One region of the Agromyces ramosus genome, then DNA from elsewhere that is predicted to be linked to it. Evidence: predicted binding sites of a transcription regulator. Region 1 holds the regulator's gene; the other holds the start of a gene.
The links. Region 1 encodes HspR, which represses chaperone genes until heat shock. Its sites were predicted from a motif close to AAGTTGAGTCNNNNNGACTCAACTT; they were not measured.
Positions count from the first base shown of each region.

Region 2: a site for HspR is predicted at 2,048-2,072, ahead of QFZ26_RS12890 (ATP-dependent Clp protease ATP-binding subunit). Genes of this name have one in related genera too.

Region 1 is NZ_JAUSYY010000001.1:1,576,239-1,582,173, forward strand. It holds gene QFZ26_RS07420 (class I SAM-dependent methyltransferase) at 1-1,040, opposite strand, end outside; gene QFZ26_RS07425 (hypothetical protein) at 1,145-1,861, shown strand; gene QFZ26_RS07430 (heat shock protein transcriptional repressor HspR) at 1,871-2,287, opposite strand; gene QFZ26_RS07435 (DnaJ C-terminal domain-containing protein) at 2,297-3,283, opposite strand; gene QFZ26_RS07440 (nucleotide exchange factor GrpE) at 3,382-4,047, opposite strand; gene dnaK (molecular chaperone DnaK) at 4,050-5,924, opposite strand.
Region 2 is NZ_JAUSYY010000001.1:2,740,367-2,746,301, forward strand. It holds gene QFZ26_RS12875 (DUF4041 domain-containing protein) at 1-216, shown strand, start outside; gene QFZ26_RS12880 (hypothetical protein) at 364-834, shown strand; gene QFZ26_RS12885 (hypothetical protein) at 891-1,331, opposite strand; gene QFZ26_RS12890 (ATP-dependent Clp protease ATP-binding subunit) at 2,087-4,684, shown strand; gene QFZ26_RS12895 (hypothetical protein) at 4,840-5,652, shown strand; gene QFZ26_RS12900 (alpha/beta fold hydrolase) at 5,883-5,935, shown strand, end outside.

The sequences.
Region 1 (5,935 bases):
TATCGCAGGTGCGAGTTCCACACGCACCAGAGCTCACCGCCCGGCTCGAGCACGCGCGCCGCATCGGCGAAGAGATGGGCGGCGATGCCCGTGTGCAGCGCGGCTTCGGAGTGGAACGGCGGGTTCAGCACGATGAGGCGCTCGCTTGCGTCGCCCAGCTGTTCGAGCCCGTCGGCCTGGGTCACGTGCACCCGGTCGGCGAGGTCGTTGGCCTCGGCGGTGAGGCGAGCGGATGCCGCGGCCGCCGCCGAGCGGTCGGTTGCGGTGACCCGCAGGGCCGGTCGCGTGCGGGCGAGCCACGCCGCCACGACACCCGTGCCGCACGCGAGATCGACGGCCGTCGGGGCATCCGGCACCGCAGCGTGGAGCTGCTCGAGCAGGAAGCGCGTGCCGATGTCGACGCCGGCGCCCGCGAAGACGCCGCCGTGCGCGACGACGGTCACGCCGAGGTCGTCGTGCCGTTCGCCCCGGGGCCAGCCGGGCGCGCCCGGCGAGCGCTGCGTTCGCGGTCCGCGGGCGGTGAGCACGCGCGACTTCTGCCGGGCGTGCGACACGTCGACGCGGTCGAACCAGGCGGCGAGCACCTCGTTCATCGCGAGGGACATGTGCTTGATGCGGCCGCCGGCGACGAGCACGACGTCGGATGACGCGGCGCCGGCCATGAGGCCGGCGAGCTCGTCGAGCCGATCGAGCGATCGCGGCAGTCGCAGGAGCACGAGCCGGGCGCGGCTGAAGAGCTCGGGACCGAGCGGCATCGGCCGAACGGCGCCGGCGAGGCCCGCGTGCTCGGCGTTCATGGCGAGCGCTCGGGCACCCGTGACGAGGTCCTGATGCACGCGGACGTCCCGCGCTCCCGCCGCCGCGGCACCGAGTGCGAGCGCCCCATACGAGTCGTCGACGACGACGATCTCGCCCGGTCCGGCATCGCCGATGAGCCCTGCCGCTTCATCGAGGATCAACCGGTCGGCGGCATCCGACGCCTCGAGCCCACGCCCCTCGACGTCGGGGCGGCGCCGCAGTGCGCCGAAGTCGAAGGGCATGCTCCAAGGGTACGCCGCCGCCCGCCGTCGAGCGCGCGTGCCTGATCACGCCGGATTTCTCTCTGGGTGCGGCTCCCGGCGGGGTTTGCTACCCTCAGTGCCGCATGCACGACGCACAGATCGGCGGACGACGGGCGGCGCGACGAGAGATCGCGACGCCCGTGCCGCGCACCCCGACTCGAACGCGTACGCCGAGGCGTTCGCTCGCGGCCGCGGCCGTGCTCTCGGTGCTCGGCATGCTCGCCGGCGTCGCCCTCGTGCCGCCACCGCAGGCCGGTGACGCGCTCCCCTTCGCCGCCGCGGATGCCCCGCACCTGGGTGACGTCCAGAAGCTCGACGTGGCTGCGGATGTCTCCGTCCCGGCCGTCTCGCACGAGTCGTACGTCGCCACGACCGGCGAGAAGACCCTCGTCGCCGGCGGCACGAACGTCGACTGGGCCAAGCTCGTGCTCGTCGAGGGCGGCTGGCCGCTCACCGAGGAGAACATCACGTTCATGATGCGCTGGATGCGGCAGGAGAACGGCCCCGACAACTGGTGGAACCGCAACAACCCGCTGAACAACGGGCAGGGTTCCGGCGGCGGCTCCGGGCTCGGCAGCTACCCGACCCTCATCGAGGCGGCCTACTACGCGGCCGAGAACCTGCAGTCGGGCCGCTACCCCGCGGTCGATGCGGCGCTCGCCCGCGGCGACTCCGCCGACGCCACCGCGCAGGCGATCTGGGCTTCGGCGTGGGCTTCGAGCCACTACGGGTACGGCACGCACTGGAGCTCGCGACCGTACGAGGTCGTCGAGGCGCCGCCCTCGGCCTGGGGCCGCTGAGCCCGCCGGCTACTCGCGCTCGAGCGGTCGCCAGACGACGACGGCGTTCTCGCGACGCACCCGGGTGCCGGCGCGGAGCGAGACGACCTCGCCTTGGGAGCCTGCGGCGAACACCCGCCGGCCGGGGCGGTTGAGCATCTCGTCGGCGAGTGCCGCCTCGAGCTCGCGCACCCGCGTGCGGAGGTTCGCGACCTCGTCTTCGAGCCCGAGCACCCGGCGGATGCCCTCGAGGCTCACGCCCTCACTCGAGAGCTGCGCGATCTCGCGAAGCTGTACGACGTCGCGCATCGAGTACCGCCGGGACTTGCCGGCGGTGCGCGTGGGCGAGACCAGGCCGAGCCGGTCGTACTGGCGCAGCGTCTGCGGATGCATGCCGGCCAGCTCGGCCGCGACCGAGATGACGAAGAGCGGGCTCATCTCGTTCATGTCCATGGCCTAGCCCTTGGCCTTCGCGATGAGCTCGGCGCGGGGGTTCTCGTCGGGCAGCTCGGCCACGAACTGGGCGAGCTTCTCTTCGGCGGACTTCGACAGGTGGGACGGCACCGCGACCTGCACGACGGCGAGCAGGTCGCCAGTGCCCTTGGAGGTCTGCACGCCCCGGCCCTTCACGCGAAGGACGCGGCCGCCCGGCGTACCGGGAGCGACGCGGAGCTTTACGGGGTCGCCCCCGAGCGTCGGCACCTGGATCGTCGCGCCGAGTGCGGCCTCGGCGAAGGTGACGGGCACGGTCACGCGGAGGTTGAGCCCGTCGCGCTCGAAGACCGGATGCTTGCGCACGTGCACGGTGAGGATCAGGTCGCCGGCCTCGCCGCCGTCGGGCGACGGGTGGCCCTTGCCACGAAGCTTGATCTTCTGACCGTCGGCGACCCCGGCGGGAATGCGCACCGTGATGGGGCGGCCGTCGGAGGTCTCGAGGGTGATCTGCTCGCCCTTGGTGGCCGTGATGAAGTCGAGCGTCGTGGAGGCGATGACGTCGCGACCCTTCGAGGGACCGCCGAACCCGCGATAGCCGCCCGTGGTCTGGCCGAAGCGCCCGCCGCCGAAGAGGCCGCCCAGCAGGTCGTCGTACTCGCCGCCCTGCTGGAACGTCTGTCGGCCACCGGGGCCGCCGCCGAACATGCCGCCGAAGACGTCTTCGAAGCCACCGCCGGCGCCTCCACCGCGCGGGGCGGTGAACCGGGCGCCGGACCCCATGGCGCGGATCGCGTCGTACTCCTTGCGCTGCTCGGGATCGGAGAGCACCGAGTGCGCCTCGCTGATTTCCTTGAACTTCGCCTCTGCAGCCGCATCGCCCGGGTTGGAGTCGGGGTGGTACTTGCGCGCGAGCTTGCGGTAGGCCTTCTTGAGGTCTGCGTCGCTCACGTCTTTGGAGACGCCGAGCAGCTGGTAGAAGTCCTTGTCGAACCAATCCTGGCTGGCCACCGGCACCCCCTCTCTCGAGTCCTGCTGAAAGTCTGTCTGAAAATCACGCCGGCCGGGTGGCGTCGGGCGTCCAACGCCACCCGGCCTGCGGGAGGTGCCTACTGCGGCGTCTTGACGACGACCTTCGCCACGCGAAGCAGCGTGCCGCCGAGCATGTAGCCCGTCTCCACGACGTCGGCCACCGTGTCGGTGTCGACCTCGTCGGACGGCTGCTGGAAGATCGCCTCGTGGCGCTGCGGGTCGAACGGCTCGCCCACCTCGCCGAAGGGCGTGAGGCCGAGCTTCTCGACGGCGCCGCGGAGCTTCGCCGCGATCGTCGCGAACGGCGCATCGCCCTCGAGGTCGCCGTGCTTCTCGGCACGGTGCAGGTCGTCGAGCACGGGCAGCAGCACCGCCACCGCCGCGCCGACCGCGCGCTCGCGCTCGATCTCACGGTTCGCCTCCGTGCGCTTGCGGTAGTTCGCGTACTCGGCGGTGACACGCTTGAGGTCGGCGAGGTGCTCGTCGCTCGGCTCCCGAACCTCGGCGTTCGCCGCGTTCAGGATGTCGTCGACCGTGAGCACGTCGTCGGCCTCGGCGTCAGCCGATTCCGTCGAATGGGATGCCGCGGCATCCGTCGCACCGTCGGCCGCCTCGGGAGCGCCCTGCTCGGGTGCCTCCTCGGCTGCGGCATCCGGCTGACGAACCTCACCCGTGTCGGGGTCGACCTTGCGCTTGTCGCGAATGACCGGCTCTTCGTGGTTCTGGTTCTGCTCGTCGGACATGGCTACTTCTTGTCTTCCTCGTCGTCGATGACCTCGGCGTCGACCACGTCCTCGTCGGACTCGGGCTCGCCCGCGGTGCCCGACGCGTTCGCGTCTTCGCCAGGGTTGGCCGAGGCGTCGGCCGCCTGGCTCTGCGCGTAGATGGCTTCACCGAGCTTGCCCTGCGATTGCGTGAGCTTGTCGAACGCGGTCTTCACCGCGTCGTCGTCTTCGCCGGCGAGTGCGCTCTTCAGCGCGTCGACATCGCCCTGCACCTCGGACTTGACGTCTGCGGGGAGCTTGTCGTCGTTGTCCTTGATGAGCTTCTCGATCGAGTACACGAGCTGCTCGGCCTGGTTGCGGGTCTCGGCGGACTCCCGGCGCTTCTTGTCTTCGGAGGCGTGCTCCTCGGCGTCGCGGACCATGCGCTCGATGTCCTCCTTCGGCAGCGAGGAGCCGCCGGAGATGGTCATGCGCTGTTCCTTGCCGGTGCCCTTGTCCTTCGCCGACACGTGCACGATGCCGTTGGCGTCGATGTCGAAGGTGACCTCGATCTGCGGGATGCCCCGCGGAGCCGGCGCGATGCCGGTCAGCTCGAAGGTGCCGAGCGGCTTGTTGTCGCGGGTGAACTCGCGCTCGCCCTGGAAGACCTGGATCGCGACCGACGGCTGGTTGTCGTCGGCGGTCGTGAAGGTCTCACTGCGCTTCGTGGGGATGGCCGTGTTGCGCTCGATGAGCTTGGTCATGATGCCACCCTTGGTCTCGATGCCGAGGCTGAGGGGGGTGACGTCGATGAGCAGCACGTCTTTGCGCTCGCCCTTCAGGACGCCCGCCTGGAGGGCCGCGCCCACGGCGACGACCTCATCGGGGTTCACGCCCTTGTTGGGCTCCTGACCGGTCTCTTTCTTCACGAGGTCGCTGACGGCGGGCATGCGCGTCGATCCGCCGACGAGCACGACGTGCGCGACATCCGACAGCTTGATGCCGGCCTCGCGGATGACGTCTTCGAAGGGCTTCTTCGTGCGGTCGAGCAGGTCGGTCGTCATGTTCTCGAACTCGGCGCGCGTGAGCGTCTCGTCGAGGTTCGCCGGGCCGTTCTCGGTGAGCGAGAGGTAGGGGAGCTGGATCGAGGTCTTCATCGAGGAGCTGAGCTCCTTCTTGGCCTGCTCGGCAGCCTCCTTCAGGCGCTGCTTCGCGATCTTGTCGTTCGAGACGTCGACCCCGGTGGTCTCCTTGAACTTCTTGATGAGCCAGTCGACCACGCGCTGGTCCCAGTCGTCGCCGCCGAGGCGGTTGTCGCCGGCGGTCGCCTTCACCTGGATGGTCGAGAAGTCGTCGTCTTTGCCCACCTCGAGGAGCGAGACGTCGAACGTGCCGCCACCGAGGTCGAAGACGAGGATGAGCTCGTCCTCCTTGCCCTTGTCGAGGCCGTAGGCGAGCGCCGCAGCGGTGGGCTCGTTGATGATGCGGAGCACGTTGAGGCCTGCGATCTCGCCTGCCTCCTTCGTGGCCTGGCGCTCGGCGTCGTTGAAGTACGCCGGAACGGTGATGACCGCGTCGGTGACGGTGTCGCCGAGGTACTGCTCGGCGTCGCGCTTCAGCTTCTGCAGGATGCGCGCCGAGATCTCCTGCGGCGTGTACTGCTTGCCGTCGATCTCGCTCGACTTCCAGTCGGTGCCCATGTGGCGCTTGACCGATGCGATGGTGCGGTCGACGTTCGTGACGGCCTGGCGCTTGGCGGTCTCGCCGACCAGCACCTCGCCGTCTTTCGTGAATGCGACGACCGAGGGGGTCGTGCGGAAGCCCTCGGCGTTCGCGATGACGGTGGGCTCGCCGCCCTCGAGGACCGCGACGACCGAGTTGGTGGTGCCGAGGTCGATTCCTACTGCACGTGACATGTGTATTCTCC
Region 2 (5,935 bases), 1.2 Mb from region 1:
TTCGCAGACGATGCTGTCGGAATCGAGAGCATGCTCCACTCGACCTTCGCCGCCGAGCGAGTCAATAAGGTCAATTTGCGACGCGAGTACTTCCGCACGACGCCAGCGAACGTGCTCGACGCGCTGAAAGCCCACCACGTCGAGCTCATCGAATACACCATGGAACCTGCCGCAGAAGAATTCCGAATCAGTCTTGAGTCGGCCAGTGCCAGTTGAGCATGTGCCAGCCGATGCTGCGGATGGGCGAAACGCTTCTATGTGACGAGGCGATTGGGGCCTGCCGCGTAACTACGCTGAGCGCATGATTCATATACGACGGTTAGTGATCGACTTGACGCCACAGTTCGCGTGGTCGGAGCAGCAGTGACGGATGCCCTGGCGCTCGTCCTCCTCTCGGGCCTCAGCGGCGCGGTGCTGACCGTTATCGGAGGGTTCATTGGGGCGGCGATCCAGGGCCGTCGCGAACACCGAAAATGGGTGCAGGAACGGCGGTATGAAGCGTTCGTGGCCTTGGAGAAACACTTGCATCGCTGGCGCGTGATTGAGGCCGGCACGCACAGGCTCGCGCAGGAACGCGGTGTGATGTCAGAGGATTCAAGTCCGGACGAAGAGGCAGTGCTTCGCTATCGGAACCTCATCCGAGAGGCGGATTCGCACAGCGGAGCTCGCTACGATGCGATGGCAGGCGTCGTGATCCTTGGTCCACCCAGCGTAGAGCGAGCCGCGCAGGCCGTACTGCGCACGAGAGCTGGTGATGACGACAGCGCGACTATCGTGCGGGTAGACGATGCGCTCATTGCTGAGATGCGTGTGGCTCTAGGGATAAGGAACTGAGGCAGTTCGTCTTTCAGAGATCGCGCCCGTGGACGAAGCCTGGCATCCGGGCTCAGTCATGTCACGGGGCCATAGCCATAGCCGATGAGCTCGCTCATCTCGTGCCTAGCCTCAGTGAGTAGCTCGCGCTTGCTGCCTGCGCCAGCCTCTTGCGCTGCTGCTTCGAGAAAGGCAACCAGCGATAGGACGCCTTCTGCGACAATGCTGCGCGTGCTGGGGTCGATCGAGATAGTGCGCTTCGCGAGGCGCTCTCCATCGAGCGAGAATGTGAAGCGAGCACCACGCCCACTAAGTGACGTAACGAACGTGTCCAAGTCAGCAGGCACCTGCAGCGACAGCTGCTCCTGCTCGTCATAGGTGAGTGGGACTTCCAACCAGAGATCGAAGGGCTCAACCTGACCAAGAATCATCCAGTGGAGCGACCCGTCAGCAATAAGAAGGGTCGCTCGACCGTTGTAGGTATCGAGAACTTCGGCGCTAGCGATTGCCACGAGCACGGCCCCCTCTCCAATTTGCGAAAGCAGCCTCGAAACGGGCCACCTCAACGTCGTTCCATGGTACCGCCCGCGACGCGGAGAAGACCGAGACGTGTTTCGGTGATGCAAGGCTTGGCGAATGCACAACGATAAAGCCCGCATCAAGTAGGTCGCCCGCGAGCACGTGGCGGACTGCATCCGACGCTAGGACGTTTCGCCGCCGGACGCTCCTCGTGACTTCGTCCAACGTGCACGGACCCACAAACATGGACAGCTCGGTTTCGATATCTGCGCGTGGCGACGAGCGGAAGACAGGGATCGTGGGATCCGTGGTCGCGAAGCCGTACTGGGACAAGACTTCGTTGGGCTTTACAACCTGCCCTGGTACGTAGGCCACGGGCTCAGACTACTGTCCAGCTCTTCGATGAGCCACGTCGGACGGGCTCGCTGATGGGGAAACTTGGCTGCGCGCGAACGAGAGCCGTCTTCAGTCGGGGGAGTCCGATGTCTAAGGATTCGAGTAATCCTGCAACGAGTACGAGGCCATCTGTGCCATGTCTTCGTAGCAAGCATCGAATCTTGGTCTCACTTGCCCAGATACCGGATGTTGCCCTGCCCGTACTGGGACGGCTGTGTTGAGCATGTCGTTTAGTCCCGTCGTAGTGACAATCGCTGCAACTGGGCGAGCGACAGGTAGACGGCGGCCGATCGGGAATACCCGCGCCCCATCCGCGTTGAACTTGAGCGTACCCAGCTCAAGTTCCCAAGGAGGATTGGTGCCCGAAGACTTCAACCCCGAAGCCGGCGCGAACTCGTTCGACGAGTTCCTCAGCCGGTACCTCGCGGGAGAGCAGGCGCGTCAGGCGCGGTCGATCGACCTCAGCCGGTTCCTGACCGCCCGCACGCAAGGCATCCTGCAGCAGGCCGGACGCTTCGCACTCGAGCGCGGCCAGACCGAGCTCGACGCCCTGCACATCCTGCGCGTGATCGTCGAAGACGAGGCGGTCACGCAGGCCATCCAGCGCATCGGCGTCGCGCCCGAGCGCATCATCACCGCGACCGAGGCGCGCTTGCCCGCCGCGGGCGAGACGGCCGACATCAACTCGGCCACGATCACGCCGAGCGCGAGCCGCGCGCTGTTCCACAGCTACCAGGTCGCGCGCTCGGCCGGCTCGACCTACATCGACCCCGAGCACCTCTTCTTCGCGCTCGTGCTTGGGCAGGATGCCCCCGCCGGTCAGGTGCTGGCGCGCGCCGGCGTCACCGCCGAGGCGCTCACGCAGAGCGTCCGCGAGACGGTCATGGGCGAGCCCGGCATGGGCGAGGAGGGCATGACGGATGTCGCGGGCGGCAACGCCGGGGCATCCGCGACCCCGATGCTCGACAAGTTCGGCACCGACCTCACGGCCCTCGCCGAGAACGGCGAGCTCGACCCCGTGATCGGACGCGTCGACGAGATCGAGCAGACCATCGAGATCCTCAGCCGCCGCACCAAGAACAACCCGGTGCTGGTGGGCGAGGCCGGCGTGGGCAAGACCGCGATCGTCGAGGGCCTCGCCCGCGCGATCGTCGAGGAGAACGTGCCCGAGCAGCTGCTCGGCAAGCGCGTCGTGTCGCTCGACCTGCCCGCCATGCTCGCGGGCACCCGCTACCGCGGCGACTTCGAGGAGCGCCTCACCAAGACCATCGACGAGATCGCCGAGCACAAGGGCGACTTCATCGTGTTCATCGACGAGGTGCACACCGTCGTCGGTGCCGGCGGCAGCGGCGGTGGCGACGGCATGGACGCGGGCAACATCCTGAAGCCGCGCCTCGCGCGCGGTGAGCTGCACCTCGTGGGTGCGACCACGCTCAAGGAGTACCGCACCATCGAGAAGGACCCCGCCCTCGAGCGCCGGTTCCAGCCGGTTCGCGTGGGCGAGCCCTCGATCGAAGACGCGGTGCTGATCCTGCACGGGCTGAAGCCCGCCTACGAGGAGCACCACGGCATCGAGTACACGGATGCCGCGCTTCGCGCCGCCGTCGAGCTGAGCGCGCGCTACCTCACCGACCGGGTGCTGCCCGACAAGGCCATCGACCTCATCGACCAGGCCGGGGCGCGGCTGCGTCTGCGGCTGGGAGTGAAGACGGATGTCTCCGCGCTCATCGCGCGGCTCGCCGACCTCGAGGCCGACAAGAACGCCGCCGTCGGCGCTGAGCACTACGAGGAGGCGTCGCGGATTCGTGACGAGATCTCGAAGGTGCAGGCGAAGCTCGACGAGGTGACGGCTGCCGGCCGCGCCGCGACATCCGCTGACTCGGCCGACCGCTCGACCGTGATCGACGAGGCTGAGATCGCCGCGGTGATCTCGCGGGCCACCGGCATCCCCGTGAACCGCCTCACCGAGACGGAGCGCGAGCGCCTCGGCGACCTCGAGGGTGAGCTGCACGGGCGCGTCATCGGTCAAGACGACGCGGTCACCGCGGTCGCCAAGGCCGTGCGCCGCAACCGCACCGGCATGGGCGACGCGCGTCGCCCGGTGGGCAGCTTCCTGTTCCTCGGGCCGACGGGTGTCGGCAAGACTGAGCTCGCGAAGGCGCTCGCGTCGAGCCTGTTCGACGACGAGACCGCCGTGATCCGCTTCGACATGAGCGAGTTCGGCGAGCGGCACACCGTGTCGCGGCTCGTCGGCGCCCCTCCCGGATACGTCGGCTACGACGAGGCAGGCCAGCTCACCGAGCGCGTGCGGCGCAACCCGTACTCGATCGTGCTGTTCGACGAGATCGAGAAGGCGCACCCCGACGTGTTCAACCTGCTGCTGCAGGTGCTCGACGACGGACGTCTCACCGACGGCCAGGGTCGCACGGTCGACTTCCGCAACGCGGTGATCGTGATGACCTCGAACATCGGCTCCGAGTTCTTGGCGTCGCGGTCGGGTGCGCTCGGCTTCGTCGCCGGGGCTGCCGATGACACGACCGGCTTCGGCTCGGAGCAGGCCCTGCGCGACCGCGTCATGGGCAAGCTCCGCGAGGCCATGCGGCCCGAGTTCCTGAACCGCATCGACGAGATCGTGCTGTTCCGCAAGCTCGACCAGCCGCAGCTCGAGCAGATCGTGCGGCTCATGCTCGGTGCATCCGCTGCCCGTCTCGCCGCTCGCGAGGTCGCCTTCGAGGTGACGGATGCCGCGGTGTCGCTGCTCGCCGAGCGCGGCTACGAGCCCGAATACGGGGCGCGCCCGCTGCGTCGCGTGATCCAGCGCGAGATCGACGACCGCATCGCCGACCTCTTCGTGAGTGGCGCGCTGGGCGACGGCGATGGCGTGCGGGTGGATGCCGCTGACGGCGCTTTCGTCGTGGCATCCGTGCCGCGCGCCACAATCGACCTCGCCGCGTAGCCGGTGGTCGAGTAGCGCTCAGCGGGTATCGAGACCCGGACCGAAGTACCGGAGCTCGGAAGGCCCGGCCCTGTTCTTGGGGCCGGGCCTGTCGTCGTGGGGACCGCCGGCGCTACGCTGGGGGGACCTTCGAGCGAAGCCGCGGGGGGAGCGCGATGGCGACTGAAGACGGGTCGAACCCGAACGAGCCGGCGCAGAGCACGACTGCCGCACGGCCGAAGCGGCGATGGTGGGTCATCGCTACCGGAGTCGTCGCCACTGCCTTCCTCGGCGCGCTCGGTGCCTGGCTCTTCGCCCGCCTGGCCCCGATCCTCGACAGTCCGTTCGAGACGAGACCGCTCGAGGTCATCGTCGACGATTCCCAGAGCGAGTGTGACAGCTATGCACTCCCCGCGTCGCTCTTGGACGACGTTTCAGTCGTCGCGGTCGACGACGGCCTGCCGGCCCAGCTCGCCGAATTCGACGGCGAGTGGATCGTCGAGCACGGGGGGCTCCCGACCACCGCACGAGTGCTCGAGCTCACGTTGCACGGCAGCGGCGACGAGACCGTCGTCATCCACTCGATCGACCTGGTGGATTTCGAACCGATCACGCCGCAGGAGGACATGGTAGTGATCCACGAATGCCTCGCGATCGGAGGCGAAATGGGCGTGACCTCCCTTGCGACGAACTTCGCCGGTCGGCCACCGGCGCTCGAGCTGGCAGATCCCGCGTTGGACTTCCCGTATCAGGTGGCGAAGGACGATCCCGAGGTCTTCGACATCGTCGTCGCCAAGATGGGCCAGGGTGACGAGCAGGCATGCTTCTGTCGATGGAACATCGGGATCACCTGGAGTGCGGGAGCGGAACGGCAGCAGCTGATCGTCGAAGGTGAGTCGATCGGGGTCGCGACCGCGATCCCGTCGAGCGAATGGAAGGATCGTTGGTTCGTCGACGGCGAATGGTCGACAGAGCCCGTCGTCGACTGATCAGTCGACGACGGCGTGGCTCGCCCCCCCCCCCCCCCCGCCGACGCGTGATGGTCGTGGCGGCATGCATCGTCGGCGGCATCCGTCCGAAAGCGAGGGATACCCGGCCGCGCGCGACCGGACGAGGAATGGCAGTGAGGACCAAGCTGGAGCCAACCGGGAACGCGACGCCGCACGGGCGGTCGCCGCCCCTGCGGACGCATGCCCGTCGAATCTCTGAAGGAGATCTCATGTCCGCCACTCCCACGATCGTGCTCGTGCACGGCGCGTTCGCCGATGCCGC